Regions from separate parts of the Achromobacter sp. JUb104 genome, predicted to be linked through region 2. Evidence: riboswitches for the same ligand, from Rfam matches in the RefSeq annotation. Region 2 holds a riboswitch; the other holds the start of a gene.
The links. Region 2 has a riboswitch for glycine ahead of gcvT (glycine cleavage system aminomethyltransferase GcvT). Riboswitches for the same ligand answer to the same signal wherever they lie in the genome.

Region 1 (7,588 bases), on a different contig from region 2:
CTTCATCAGGCGCATCGTCGTACTTTCCTTGTTGGCCGCGCTGGCCGTTTGGGCGTGGCCCCGCCTGCCCGATGCTGCGCGCGCGCCGTGGCATATGGCGCGGCTTGCGTGGCAAGAAGCGCCGACGTCATTGCCCGTGCCGGTGCAGGGTGTTTCCTCGCGACGCCTTTCCGACACCTGGGGCGCCGCGCGGTCGAACGGCCGGCGCCACGAAGGCATCGACATCTTTGCCCCCCGGGGCACGCCCGTGCTGTCCACCACCGAAGGCGTCGTGATGCAGGTGGGCACGAACAACCTTGGCGGCCAGGTGGTATGGGTGCTGGGCCCCGGCCGCCAACGGCATTACTACGCGCATCTGGACGGCTACGCCGACATTGAACGCGGGCAATTGGTGGCGCCGGGTGATGTGCTGGGTTATGTCGGCAATACGGGGAATGCCCAAGGAACCCCGCCGCATCTGCATTATGGAATTTATGACGGCGGGGCCATCAACCCGTATGCGCTGTTGGTGACCCAGAAAACGCCGCCCTGACGCTTTCCGTCAGCACCTGCGCCGTCGCCGCCGATAAGGTCCAGCCCAAGTGCCCATGTCCGGTGTTGTAGAACACTCCCGGGCGTTTGCCCGGCCCCACACGCGGCAGCATGTTGGGCGTCATGGGGCGCAGGCCGCACCACGGGACGACCCGCGATGTCATCACGCCGGGGAAATGCTTGCGGGTCCAGTCGATCAGCGGTTGCACGCGCTCGGCACGGATGTCCAGGTTGAAGCCGTTGAACTCGGCCGTGCCGGCTACGCGGAAGCGGTCGCCCAGGCGGCTGGTGACGATCTTTGCGGCTTCGTCCAGCAAGCTGACGTGGGGCGCGGCTGCGCGGCTGTCGGCGTCGTCCAGGTGCACGCTGATCGAATAGCCCTTGACCGGGTAGATGTTCAACCTGTCGCCCAGCAGCTTGGCGAATTGTCTGCTGGCGGACCCCGCGCACACCACGATGGCGTCGGCCTCGTGCGGTTCGCGTTCGGTGCCGCCGTTGCGCAGTACGTCCAGCCCGTAACCGCCGTTGTGCGGGCGGATGGCGCCGATGTCGGCGTCTTGCACGAAGCTCACGCCACGGCGTTCGCAGGCGCGGGCCAGGCCTCGGGTGAACTTGTGGATGTCGCCTGTGGCGTCCGATGGCGTGTAGAAGCCGCCGTGGCATCCGGTTTGCAGGGTGGGTTCGATGGCGCGGGCTTCGTCGGCCGTCACGGCGTAGCGGTCCAGGCCGCCGGCTTGCAACAGCGTGTTGGCGCGGTGCGCCGCCTTGAAGCTGTCGGCGTCATGGTAGATGTGCAGGATGCCCCGGCGTTCCAGGTCGAAGTCGATGCCTTCGGCCTCGGCCATGTCGAACAAGTGCTGGCGCGCCTGGATGGCCAGGCGGGTAGTGGCGATGGTGTTGTCGCGGTAGTTGGGAATTTGCGCCATGAACTGCGCCAGCCACGAATACTTGTGCCAACTGAACCGGGGGTTCAGCAACAGCGGCGCGTTTTTGCGCAGCATCCAGCGCAGCCCTTTGAGAATGGTGGCGGTGCTGTTCCAGACCTCGGCGTTGCTGGCGGACAGTTGGCCGCCGTTGGCGTAGGACGTTTCCATGGCGGGATAGCGCTGGCGGTCGTAGACGGTGACCTGGTATCCCAATTTGCACAAGGCATAGGCGGACGTGACGCCGGTGATACCGGCGCCAATGATGGCGATGCGGGGCATGGTGGCTCCAGAGGGTGTGGCCGCAACCAATACGGATGCGGCACCCCATCTGTCTTTGATACCTGAGAGCTTCACCCGGCCGACGGGTGCGGCGGGGTTCCCCTTCGGTGGGCGCGCACGGCGCCTCTCTCCAGATTGTCTAGACGCGCGCAGTCCTGTTGCCTGAGAGTTTCCGGGGCGGTTGCTCCGTCGGCGCCGGCCGCAAGGGCCAATCTCTTCTACGCGGTTTTGAATCGACGGGGTAGAGAATAGCCAAGTTCCTGTCGTAATTGATTCAGGGTTAGTACTATGTCGCGTTCGCCGCCTGCGTTGTTGGACCGGCGCAAACCAAGAGGACGATAGGAATGACGTTTCACGCCGCGCGACGCGCCGTCTTGCAAGCCCTGGCTACCGTGGCCGGCGGCGCTGTGTTTTCTTTGGTGGCCGTGTCCGGCGTTCAGGCGGGCTCGTCGCCTATGAAGGCTGATCAATCCGCCACCTCGGGCCAGCCCGTACGTGCCGAGCCGGTGCCTCCTGGCGCCGATATCGACGACGCCGTGCATGCGCTGATGCAGGAGTACGACGTTGCCGGTCTGGCCATTGCCGTCACGCGCGATGGGCACCATGAGTTCCGGAACTATGGCGTGGCCTCGCTGCAAACGCACACGCCTGTCAGCCGCGACACGCTGTTCGAGCTAGGCTCCATCAGCAAGACCTTTACCGCCACCCTGGCAACCTATGCCCAAGCGTTGGGCAAGCTGTCGCTCTCCGACAGCCCGGCGCGCTTCTTGCCGACCTTGCAAGGCACGGCATTCGGCAAACTGAACCTGATCCACCTGGGTACCCACACGGGTGGCGGCTTTCCCTTGCAAGTGCCGGACGTTGTGACGGACGACGCCCAACTGATGGCCTACCTGGCCGCGTGGACGCCGCGCTACGCGCCGGGCACGTACCGCACCTATGCCAACCCCAGCATCGGCATGCTGGGCGTGGTGGCGGCCAAGAGCCTCGGCCAGCCTTATGCTGAAGCTATCGAGAAGACGCTGTTGCCCAAGCTGGGCTTGTCCAACACGTATATCCACGTGCCGGCCGCCAAGATGGGCGACTACGCGCAGGGCTACAACAAGCAGAACGCGCCCGTGCGCGTGAACCCGGGTGTGCTGGCCGACGAAGCGTACGGCGTGAAGACCAGTGCCAGCGACCTGATCCGTTTTGTGGACGCGAACATGGGTGTGGCGTCTGCCCCGCGCGAATTCAGCGCCAAGGCCGCGCGGGAAGCGAGGATTGCCAAGCGCGTCATTGGTGACACCGTAATTGCCAAGGCGCTGGCGGATACGCACGTGGGCTACTACGACCTGGGTCCGATGACGCAAGACCTGGCGTGGGAACAACTGGCGTACCCGGTGACGCTGGAAGCGCTGGTTGCCGCCAATGCCGGCACGATGAACAGCCAGAGCCAACCGGCCAAGGCCTTGACCCCACCGCAAGCGCCGCGCGCCGATGTGTGGATCAACAAGACCGGTTCCACCAACGGCTTTGGCGCCTACGTGGCGTTCGTGCCGGCCAGGAAGGTCGGCGTGGTGATCCTGGCGAATCGGAATATTCCGAACGAAGCGCGCGTGCGCCTGGCGTATCGCATTCTTGAGGCGGACGCGCACTGAGGGCTTGGCTAGCGCGCACCACCCGCGCGCGGCAATAGCCCCATCACTTCCAACCGCTTGCACAACTGTCCCAGGCGCTCCATTTTGTAGGCATCCACGTCTACGCCGGCGTAGTCGTAGAAGCCTTTGCCATCTCGCAGCCCATTGCGGCCTTGTTCCATGTTGCGGGCGATGACGTCAGGCGACGCGAAGCGCGGGCCGATCTCGCTTTCAAGGTAGCGCGACGCGTAGTACAGGATGTCGCCGCCACCCCAGTCGATGAATTCCAGCAAGCCCAGCACCGAAAAGCGCAATCCGAATCCCAGGCGCACGGCGGTGTCGATGTCTTCGGCGCTGGCCACGCCTTCCTCGACCATGCGGGCGGCTTCGTTCATCGCCAGTGCCTGAATGCGCGGCACGATGTAGCCCGCCGACGGCGCGCACTGCACGGGCACCTTGCCGGCCTGACGTAGCACGTCCAGCAAGGCTTGCAAGGCGGCATCGTTTGTACGCGGCCCACGGCTGACCTCAACCAGCGGAATCAGATAGGCCGGGTTGAGCCAGTGCGCGTTCAGAAAGCGTTCCGGGTGTTGCACCAGTTCCGCCAGCTCGGTCACCAGAAATGTTGAGGTGGTTGACGCAATGACGGCGTCCTTCGCGCAGACCTGCCCCAACCAGGCGAAGGCGTCGCGCTTGGCGTCCAGGCGTTCGGGCACGGCTTCGAAGATGACGCGCGCGTGTTGAAGATCGGCAATGGCGTCGTCGCGCCCGCACAGGCGCACGCGCTGCATGGCGGTGTCGGCCTGGTCGGCGTCCAGTAAACCCAGGCGGCTTAGCGTGCCCAGTTCGCGGCGCAGGTTGGCCCGCACGCGCGCGTGGTGCTCGGCTTGTTCGGCGGGCGTTCTGGGCTTGATGTCGATAAGCGTCACGTCGCGGCCGGCATGCACGTACGACAAGGTGATGCCTTCGCCCATGCGGCCGGCGCCGATCACGCAGATTCTGTCTTCCATGTTCAGCACCCCTGTTCCAGCAATTCCGCCATGCCGGCGCGCGACAAGCGGTCCAGGCCCAGGCGTTCCAGCGTGCGGCCCTCGGCGTAGAGATCGCGGCCGGTGATGGCGCTGGCGATATTCAGCAGGCCCTGCGCCACCGGCGTCGGCACGCCCGCCCAGCGGCCGGTGGATACCAGGAATGACAGGCCCAGCCGCGTGTCTTCCAGCATGTAGCGGTGCGTGTGCAGGTCGATGGTTTCGCGCCAGTCGCCGCTGTCGGTCAGCTTGCCGTGCGCGCCGCGGCCGTACATCCATTCGTCGCCTTCGCTGGCGTAGTGGTCGGCCAGCGGAAAGTGCGGCGCGGCGTAGCCCAGCGCCTCGCGGATGGCCACGCGTTCGGCGTCCAGTGCGTCGGTCACGCGGCGGATGGACGGCTGCGTGCCTTCGTTATGGATGTCCCACTTGTCGAAATGCTCCAAGGGCCCGGCATTCATCAGAATAAGCGGCGGGTGAATGATGGGGCCGGCGTTCATCAGCGCGCCGGCCAGCCCGTCTTCAATGGGTTCAATGCTGGGGTAGGCCTGGCCCAGCAGCGCCAGCGCGTTGTCGGCCAGGCGGCTGGGAAACACGCCCGTGGGCAGGCGCGTGGCGTAGCCGCTGATCACCACCGTGTTGCCGTGCTTGCGCGCCAGATAGGGCAGGGTGCCGGTTTCCGCGTAGGCGACGCGGGCGGGGTTGCCGGCGTCTTTCTGCGCGCGCGCGAAGAGGTAGCTGCCGAAGGTTCCGGGTGGCAGGAACACCACCTGGCCGTCTTGCAGCAGCGGCGCCAAGGCGGGGGCAAGCGCGTCGTGGGTGGTGCAGGGCAGGGGAATGACCAGCACTTGCGCGTCGGCCACGGCGTCTTGCAAGGCGTCGGTCAGCGCCAGATGGCCGGGGCCGGAACCCAAGGGAACCTGACGGGTGCCGCGATAGTCGGTGACCGTCAACGCGCCGGCATCGCGCAAGCCCCGGAAGGCGGCGCCGTCGCGGCGCCACCAGCGCACCTCGTGTCCTTTTTCGGCCAGTTCGGCGGCTGCCGCGTAGCAGCCGTGTCCGCCGCCTATGACGCTGATTCGCATGATCAAGCTCCTTCGATGAAGGCTTGATCCTAGCGGTGGTGCGTGGCGCGGGCTGCGCCAAACGCGCAAGCGCCGTTCAGATCCGGCAAGGGATTACAACGCGCGCAACCCGTAGGATGGGTGAAGCGCGAGAATCCTTAAAAAAGAACAATGCTGCGCAACGCGCGCAACCCATCAAGCAGCGATGGAATTCTTAACCCCCGCAGCCACGACACCACCTCCGCGCGATGGGTTACGCGCGATCTCCATTCCATTTTTTTTGGATGGCGTCTCGCGCTTCACCCATCCTACGATGCTGGCGCAAGGTGTCCGAGGGCAGGCAGCTATGAGTTACGCGCGAATGCTGCGCAACGCGCGCAACCCATCATGCAACGGCGGAATTCTTAACCCGCGCAGCCACAGTACCACCCCCGCGCGATGGGTTACGCGCGATCTCCATTCCATTTTTTTTGGATAGCGTCTCGCGCTTCACCCATCCTACGATTTTGGCGCAGGGTGTCCGATGGCAGGCGGCCGTAGCGCTTGCGGTAGTGGGTGGCGAAATGGCCGAAGCTGGTTACGCCGTGGCGCAGCAGGATGTCGGTCACGCTGTCGCCCGCGCGGGCCTGTTCCAGCGCGGCATGCACCAGCGTCAGGCGCTGGTTGCGCACGTAGTCGCTGGGGCTCTGCTTGAGAAACTGCGTGAAGCCGTTTTGCAGCGTGCGCACGGACACGCCGCAGTGCGCCGCCAAGTCAGCCAATGAGATCGCCTCATCGACATGGGTCTCGATGTAGTCGCGCGCGCGGCGCACATGCTGCGGCAAGGGCTGGCGATGGTCGGCGCGCAGCGCGTCGGAATAGTTATGCGGCAACTGCGTCAGCAGCAAGGCCAGCAGATAGTCGGAAAAGCCCGCCGCCAGCGTCTGCGTCACGCCATCGATGGCGGGGTGCTGGTACAGCCGGCAAAGATAGTCCAGCGTTTCGCGCACGGCGGCCAGGCCGGGGGAATCCGGGCCGACTGCCAGGTCGAAGACCAGCGCGTGCTTGATGGGCCGGTCCAGCAGGCGTTGCAGCTGATGTTCAAGCGCCTGGCGTTCCACGCGCAGGATCAGGTTGCGGCAGTCGCGGCCGATGCTGATGATGCTGGGTTCGGACGGCGACGAAATCGTCAGGCTGCCCGCTTGCATGGCCGCGCTGCGCTTGCCCAGCGTGACCAGGCCCGAGCCTTGCAGCGTGATGCGGATCAGGTAGTAGCTGGCGATGTCGCCCGCGTCGATCTCGACTTCGGCGCCGTAGTGCAGATCAAACAGCGCGGCGTTGCCGAAGAACACGCCGTACAGCCGCGACTGCAAGGGTTTTCCCTGGGCGACGCACATGCGGTGCGACCACAAATGTTGGCTGACCTGATCCTTGACCTCGGCGGCGTTGCCCGAGTTCAGCAAGCAATGGCGGTTCAGCGGATAGGTGTCGTTGAACATGCTTTCCTGCGCGGTGGGAACAGTCGTTGCGCGCGGCGTATAGAGTCCAGCGGCGCAAAGACCTACAAACGATGGACAAAACAAGGACAAGACAAGGGAAAAACATGACTGACGCCACGCTGCCGCCACTGGCCAAAAGACGCTACGCCTACGAGTGGTACGTCGTGGTGATATGCATGCTAGCGTACATATTTTCCTTCGTCGACCGGCAGATCCTGGCGCTGATGATCGAACCGATCAAGCACGATCTGCAACTGTCCGACACGCAGTTCAGCCTGCTGCACGGCCTGGCGTTTTCCTTGTTCTATGCCGTCATGGGCATTCCCATCGCCTTGCTGGCCGACCGCTATTCGCGCCCGAAGATCATCGCGATCGGCGTGGCGTTCTGGAGCCTGGCGACGGCTGCCTGTGGCCTGTCGCGCAACTTTGCGCACATGTTCCTGGCGCGCATCGGCGTGGGCGTGGGCGAGGCCGCCTTGTCGCCCGCCACCTATTCCATGCTTAGCGATATGTTCCCGCGCGACAAGCTGGGCCGGGCGGTGGGCGTCTATTCGATAGGTTCGTTCATTGGCGGCGGCATGGCCTTCCTGATCGGCGGCTACGTCATCAACCTGCTGAAAAGCGTGGACAGCGTGGTGGTGCCCTGGGTGGGTGCGATGCGGCCCT
Region 2 (7,588 bases):
ACCGGCATGGGCGGCATGGACGACGATGACGAAGCCATGCCGGATATGGGCCAGGAAGAACCGGCCGCGGACGCAACGCCCGCCGTCGGCGTGATGCAGGATTTCGACCTGGACACCATCAGCAGCCTGCTGGACGACATGGGCATCACCGCCAACAAGCATGATGGCAACGAAGGCCCCGTGCTGCTGCTGGATGCCGGCAACACCGGCGCCAGCGAGCTGCGCCTGGAGTTCCTGTGCAACGACTTCACCGAAAAGTGCCTGGACCTGGTCATGACGGCCACGTACAAGACCAAGAAGCCGATGCCGCTGAAGGCCATCAATAGCTGGAACCAGGAATACCGCTGGACGCGCGCCTATCTGGACGACAAGAACCAGGCCGTGCTGCAGATGGACATGAACGCGGAAGGCGGCATCGGCAAGGACAACTTGCAGATCCTGCTGAACACCTTCATCAGCATCGCCGAAGACTTCAACACGGCAGTGCAGGCAGCGCCGGCCAAGTAAGGCTGATACCCGATCGGGCAAACGCCCAGCAAAAAGCCTCCATCTTGCGATGGAGGCTTTTTTATCGCCATTGCGTTACGCGTAAGCTTCGATCGGCAGGCAGGCGCAGACCAGGTTGCGGTCGCCGTAGGCGTTGTCCACACGGGCCACCGGCGGCCAGTACTTGGCCTCGCGCAGTGACGCCACCGGGTAGGCGGCCTGCTGGCGCGGGTAATCGTGCAGCCATTCTTCGGCCAGCAGCATCTGCGCGGTGTGCGGCGCGTTCTTCAGCACGTTGTCGTCGCGGTCACGTTCACCACGTTCGACCTGGGCGATCTCCTCGCGAATCGAAATCATGGCGTCGATGAAGCGGTCAAGCTCGGCCACGCCCTCGGATTCCGTGGGCTCGACCATCAGCGTGCCCGCTACCGGGAAGCTCATGGTGGGCGCGTGGAAGCCGTAGTCCATCAAGCGCTTGGCGATGTCTTCGGCGCTGATGCCGCTGGTTTCCTTCAGCGGGCGCACGTCCAGGATGCACTCGTGCGCCACGCGGCCATTGCGGCCCGCGTACAGCACCGGGTAGTGGTCGCGCAGGCGGGTGGCGATGTAGTTGGCGTTCAGGATGGCCACTTCGGTGGCGCGGCGCAGGCCGTCGGCGCCCATCAGCGCGATGTACACGAACGGAATCGGCAGAATGCCGGCCGAGCCGAACGGCGCGGCCGAGACCGGGCCGACCTTGGCGTCGCCAGGCAGCTTGCCCTGCTCGTTCACCACGCCCGGCAGGTACGGCGCCAGATGCGCGCGCACCGCCACGGGACCCACGCCGGGGCCGCCGCCGCCATGCGGAATGCAGAAGGTCTTGTGCAGGTTCAGGTGCGACACGTCGGACCCGAACTTGCCCGGCTGGGCCACGCCCACCATCGCGTTCATGTTGGCGCCGTCCAGGTAGACCTGGCCGCCGGCCTGGTGGACCAGGTCGCAGATTTCGGTGACGGCTTCCTCGAACACGCCGTGCGTGGACGGGTAGGTGATCATCAGCGCGGCGAGCTTGTCGCCCACCTGTTCGATCTTGGCGCGCAGGTCGGAAAGATCGACGTTGCCGTTGGAATCAGACGCCACCACCACCACGTCCATGCCGGCCAGTTGGGCCGACGCGGGGTTGGTGCCGTGGGCCGAAGCCGGGATCAGGCAGACGTTGCGCTGATGCTGGCCGTTGGCCTGGTGGTAGCCGCGAATTGCCAGCAGGCCGGCGTATTCGCCCTGCGCGCCCGAGTTGGGTTGCAGGCTGATGTTGTCGTAGCCGGTGATTTCGCACAGCGCGGCGGACAGGCGGTCGATCAGTTCGTTGTAGCCCTGGCTTTGCGAGGCGGGCGCAAACGGGTGGATCAGCGCGAACTCGGGCCAGGTGATGGGGATCATCTCGGCCGTGGCGTTCAGCTTCATGGTGCACGAACCCAGCGGGATCATCGTGCGGTCCAGTGCCAGGTCCTTGTCGGCCAGCTTGCGCAGGTAGCGCAGCATGTCGGTTTCGGACTGCACGCTGGAGAAGACCGGGTGCTTCAGGATGGCGCTTTCGCGCGCGACCGATGCGGGAATGCCGCTGGCGGCGGCCGCGTCCAGCGCGTCGATGTCGAGTTCGACGTCGTCGCGTTCCAGGCCGGCGGCGAACACGTTGACCAGCGCTTGCAGGTCAGCGACGGTGACGGTTTCGTCCAGCGACACCGCCAGGCGCGCGCCATCGACGCGGCGCAGGTTGATGTGCTCGCACTCGGCGGCGGTCAGGATGGCCGGGGTGGCGGCGCCGGTTTCCAGCAACAGCGTGTCGAAGAAGGTGTCGTTCACGACCTTCACGCCCAGCTTGATCAGTTCACCACGCAGGATGGCGGTGCTGCGCTGCACGCGCTGGGCGATGCGGCGGATGCCTTCCGGACCATGCCACACGGCGTACATGCCGGCCATCACGGCCAGCAGCACTTGCGCCGTGCAGATGTTGGACGTGGCCTTCTCGCGGCGGATGTGCTGTTCGCGCGTTTGCAGCGCCAGGCGCATCGCCGGGTTGCCTTGCGCGTCTTTCGACACGCCGACCAAACGGCCGGCCATGTTGCGCTTGAAGGAATCCTTGCAGGCCATGAAGCCGGCGTGCGGGCCGCCAAAGCCGAACGGCACGCCGAAGCGTTGCGCCGAACCAATGGCGATGTCCGCGCCCCACTCGCCCGGGGCGGCCAACAGAGCCAGCGCCAGCAGGTCGGTGGCGCAAGCGACCACGGCGCCTTGCGCGTGGGCGGCTTCAGCCAGCTTGCGGTAGTCGGACACGGAACCGGTGCTGTGCGGGTATTGCAGCAGCACGCCAAAGCACTCGGGCAGACCTTCGGCCTCGTCACCGACGGCGATTTCCAGCCCCAGGCCTTCGGCGCGCGTACGCACGACTTCAATGGTCTGCGGATGCACGTGGCGCGAAATGAAGAACACCGGGCTTTGCGACTTGGCGCCACGGCGAGCCAGCGTCATGGCTTCGGCGGCGGCGGTGCTTTCGTCCAGCAGCGAGGCGTTGGAGATGTCCAGCCCGGTCAGGTCGGCGACCATGGTCTGGTAGTTCAGCAGGGCTTCAAGACGGCCCTGCGAGATCTCCGGCTGATACGGCGTGTAGGCCGTGTACCAGGCGGGGTTCTCAAGAATGTTGCGCAGCACGACGTTGGGCGTCTGCGTGCCGTAGTACCCCTGGCCGATGTAGTTGCGAAAGACCTTGTTGCGGCCGGCAATCTGCTTCAGCTCGGCCAGCACGTCGGGTTCGCTGCGCGAGGGCGGCAGCGCCAGCGGGGCCTGGCTGCGGATCTTGGCGGGCACGACTTCGTCGATCAGGGCGTCCAGGCTGGCGCTGCCAATCACTTGGAGCATGGCGGCCTGGTCGGCGTCGGACGGGCCGATGTGGCGGGGGATGAAGTCGGTATGGGTGTCTAGGGCGCGCGACATGGAGAGATCTCGGGGTGGTGGTGCATTTCGCGAGCCGGGCGCGCCACGAGGACGGCGCGCCCGGCTCGAACCGGCTTAACCGTTGGCGACGGCTTCGTAGCCGGCGGCATCCAGCAGCTTGTCGGCGTCGGCGGAGTTCACCGGCTTGATCTTGAAGATCCAGGTGGTGAAGGCCGATTCGTTGATCAGGCTGGGGTTGTTTTCCAGTTCGTCGTTGAAAGCGACGATTTCACCGTCGACCGGGGCGTAGATGTCGGAAGCGGCCTTGACCGACTCGACCACGCCGGCGGTTTCGCCCGCCTTCAGCTTGGCGCCGACATTCACGTCGCCAACGAAAACCAGGTCGCCCAATTGGTCCTGGGCGGTGTCGGTGATGCCGACGACGAACACGTCGCCTTCAGCTTTGACCCATTCGTGGGACGAGGTGTACTTGCGATCGGTGGGCAGGCTCATGGGAAATCCTCTAGGGAATACGGGGTAGATGAATGGTGTTGCGCGCCTCGCGCGAACGCCGCGTGCGTGTAGGCAGGCGGCCGGTCGCGCGAAGCTTCGAGTTTACGAGTGTTCGACGGCTTTGCCGTTACGGACAAAAGGCAGCTTGCAGACCAGGGCGGGCACCCATTTGCCGCGGATATCGACTTCGACCGTGTCGCCCGGACGCACGCCTTGCGGCAGGCGGGCAAAGCCGATCGACACGCCCAGCGTGGGCGACATGGTGCCGCTGGTGAGTTCGCCCGTGCCGGCCGGCGTGCGCACGGCCATGTGGGCGCGCATCACGCCGCGCTCTTGCAGCTTCAGGCCGACAAAGGCGGCGGGGGTGGCGAATTGTTCCAGCGCGTCGCGGCCGATGAAGCGGCGCTCGGCGTTCTTCAAGGACACGGTCCAGGTCAGGCCGGCCTGGTCGGGCTGGGTCAGCTCGTCCATGTCCTGGCCGTACAGGTTCATGCCGGCTTCCAGGCGCAGCGTGTCACGCGCGCCCAGGCCCGCCGGGCGCACGCCCTGGGCGGCAAGGTCGCGCCACAATTGCACGACGTCGTCGGCGGGCAGGACGATTTCAAAGCCGTCTTCGCCGGTGTAGCCGGTGCGCGCGACGAGCGTGTCGTCGCCCACGCGGGCGGCGACGAAAGGCGTCAGGGGTTCGGAGACGGCCTGCCAGGCCGGACGCGCGGCCCAGACCTTGGCGCGGGCGTTGGGGCCCTGCACGGCCACCATGGCCAGGTCGCGGCGCGGGGTGATGGCGACGTCGAAATTGCCGGCCTGCTTCACACGCTGCATCCAGGCCACGTCTTTGTCGGCGGTGCCGGCGTTGACCACCACGCGCCATTCGTCGGCGGCGAAGAAATAGATGATCAGGTCGTCGATGACGCCGCCCTGCGGGTTCAGCATGCAGGAATACAGCGCCTTGCCGGGCACGGTCAGCTTGGCGACGTCGTTGGCGACCAGGCGTTGCAGGAAGGCGTAGGCGTCGGGGCCGACAACATCGACGTTCAGCATGTGCGACACGTCGAACATGCCGGCGTCCTGGCGCACCGCGTGGTGTTCCTCAAGCTGCGAGCCGTAGGCCAAGGGCATGTCCCAGCCGCCGAAATCGACCATTCGGGCGCCGGAGGCGATGTGTTCGTCGGCCAGCGGGGTGCGTTTGAGGGTTGCGGACATGCGCGAGAACTCCGGGACGGCAATGCTTTGCCAGGGTTACGGAATGCCGGTCGTGACAAGGCTGATTGCGCTTGCACGGCATCGGCTGAATCTTCCGCCCCTCTGTCCTTTTGCCTGAGAGTTGCCCCGCGCGTGGCGGGTTTGCACCTTCGGCGCCTGGGCTGCTCGCTGTGTCCCGAATTTCGGGGCGGCGCCAGGTCTCTCCAGAGTACTGTTTTGCCGCATCCACACGGTGAAAAAACCGGGACGGGGCAAGCATGTGCGGTATCGGTTACCTGAGCGATTCTGGGCGAATTGCGCCTTCGGCGGCGGCCCACTGAAACGGCCGCTCTCTCCCGCAAACATGCGTGACAGCGGCGCCAAGCATACAACGAAAACAAGCCCCGGAAAAGCGCGATTTCGGGGCTCGGCCCCTGGGCAAACCGCTGCCGGGACCCGCGCCCAGCTTGACGCCAGCGCCGAAACTAACCCAGCGCCGTGTCCAGCAGCATCATCAGCACAAAGCCCAGCATCAGCCCGCACGTGGCGTAGACCTCGTGCCCCTTGCGGTGCGACTCGGGAATGATTTCATGGCTGATGACAAACAGCATGGCGCCCGCCGCGAAGCCCAGGCCCCAGGGCAGCAGCAACGCTGACCAGCCGACGATGGCGGCGCCCAGCACGGCGCCCAGCGGCTCGACCAGCCCCGACAACATCCCCAGCGCCACGGCGAAGGTTCGCGTGTAGCCGGCTGCCAGCAACGCCACCGCCACGACCAACCCTTCGGGAACGTCCTGGATGGCGATGCCGGTAGCCAGCGCGGTGCCCGCCACCGGATCGCCGCCCGCAAAGCCGACCCCGATGGCCAGGCCTTCGGGCAGGTTATGCAAGGTGATGGCGATGACGAACAGCCAGGCCCGGCGAATGCGGCGCGACTCGATGCCTTCGCGGCCCTTGATGAAGTGCTCGTGTGGCAGCGTGCGATCCATGATGAGCAGCACGGCGGCGCCCAGCAGAATGGCCGCCCCCACCGTCAGCCCCGCGCCCCAGGGGCCCATGCCCTGGCTTTCGGCCGCCGCGATGCCCGGGGCCACCAGCGAAAACGCGCAGGCCGCCAGCATGACGCCGGCGCCGAAGCCGAACATGCTGTCCTGGACCTTTTGCGGAATGGTGCGGGCGAACAGAATGGGCAAGGTGCCCAGCGCGGTGGCGGCGGCGGCCACCAGGCCGCCCAGCAATGCGTCAGCCACGTGCGGCGCGCGCACATCCAGATAGGCCCACAACTGGTGCAAAGCCAGGCATGACACCAAAACCGCCAGCGTCCAGACACTGATGCTGGTGGCCGCGGGACGCACGCGATGACGACTGAAGGTGTTCATGGGGCGGCTGCCTCCGTCACAGAGCGGGCTTAGCCCTTCGCAGCCGCATAGCGGCGAGCCACTTCGGACCAATTCACGACATTGTAAAAGGCGCCAATGTATTCAGGGCGACGGTTTTGGTACTTGAGGTAATAGGCGTGTTCCCAGACGTCCAGGCCCAGGATCGGGGTGTTGCCCTGCATCAGCGGGCTGTCCTGGTTGGCGCTGCTTTCCACGACCAGCTTGCCGGCGGGCGTGACCGAGAGCCAGGCCCAGCCGCTGCCGAAGCGGGTCAAGGCGGCTTTGGTGAAGACCTCGCGGAAGGCGGCCAGGCCACCCAGTTCGGCGTCGATGGCGGCGGCCAGCGCGCCATCGGGTTCACCGCCGCCTTCGGGCGACATCACGGACCAGAACAAGCTGTGGTTGGCGTGGCCACCGCCATGGTTGCGGACCGCGCCCCGTATGGCTTCCGGCAATTGGTCCAGGCGCGCGACCAAGGCTTCAACGGGTTCTTCCGTGCTGATACCGGCGCCATCCAGCGCCGCGTTCAGGCTGGTGACGTAGGTTTGATGATGCTTGCTGTAGTGGATCTCCATCGTCATCGCGTCGATGTGAGGCTCCAGGGCGTCATAGGCGTAGGGCAGCGTCGGAAGGGTATAGGGCATGCATGTCTCCGTGGGATTGGTGCCTTTGCATCGAAAGGTGCCAGTCGAAATCGAAAACATAAATGATATGTATTTTTATTTGATAAAACAATGACGGCGTGGATGTTGGGCCATTACCGCAACATTAGCGCGCCATCACCGCGCCATCACTGCTTCATCACAGCGATGACGGCAACACCCAACTACAACACCAACTACAGCGCCTTGCCGCAGGCCACGCCCGAAGCCCAGGCCCATTGGAAGTTGTAGCCGCCCAGCCAGCCCGTCACGTCCACGGCTTCGCCAATGAAATACAGGCCGGACGTGGTTTTGGCTTGCATGGATTTCTGGTCCAGGCCGCGTGTATCGACGCCGCCGCGCATCACCTCGGCCTTTTTGTAGCCGGCCGTGCCGCTGGGCACCAGTGTCCATTGATGGATGTCTTGCGCCAACGCACGCAGTGTTTTGTCCGGCGCGTCGGCCAGGCGCATCGCG

Region 1: another riboswitch for glycine. It lies ahead of M2361_RS02820 (D-amino acid dehydrogenase); the one in region 2 lies ahead of gcvT (glycine cleavage system aminomethyltransferase GcvT).

What each region holds. Positions count from the first base shown of each region.
Region 1 is NZ_JANUEY010000001.1:613,645-621,232, forward strand. Features, by position in the region: gene M2361_RS02815 (M23 family metallopeptidase) at 1-532, shown strand, start outside; gene M2361_RS02820 (D-amino acid dehydrogenase) at 489-1,736, opposite strand; glycine riboswitch at 1,877-1,967, opposite strand; gene ampC (class C beta-lactamase) at 2,081-3,376, shown strand; gene M2361_RS02830 (3-hydroxybutyryl-CoA dehydrogenase) at 3,385-4,365, opposite strand; gene M2361_RS02835 (NAD/NADP-dependent octopine/nopaline dehydrogenase family protein) at 4,368-5,465, opposite strand; gene M2361_RS02840 (AraC family transcriptional regulator) at 5,888-6,922, opposite strand; gene M2361_RS02845 (MFS transporter) at 7,027-7,588, shown strand, end outside.
Region 2 is NZ_JANUEY010000002.1:772,520-780,107, forward strand. Features, by position in the region: gene M2361_RS15425 (DUF945 family protein) at 1-507, shown strand, start outside; gene gcvP (aminomethyl-transferring glycine dehydrogenase) at 583-3,456, opposite strand; gene gcvH (glycine cleavage system protein GcvH) at 3,532-3,909, opposite strand; gene gcvT (glycine cleavage system aminomethyltransferase GcvT) at 4,012-5,112, opposite strand; glycine riboswitch at 5,205-5,329, opposite strand; glycine riboswitch at 5,365-5,460, opposite strand; gene M2361_RS15445 (ZIP family metal transporter) at 5,577-6,470, opposite strand; gene M2361_RS15450 (superoxide dismutase) at 6,500-7,114, opposite strand; gene M2361_RS15455 (NAD(P)/FAD-dependent oxidoreductase) at 7,309-7,588, opposite strand, start outside.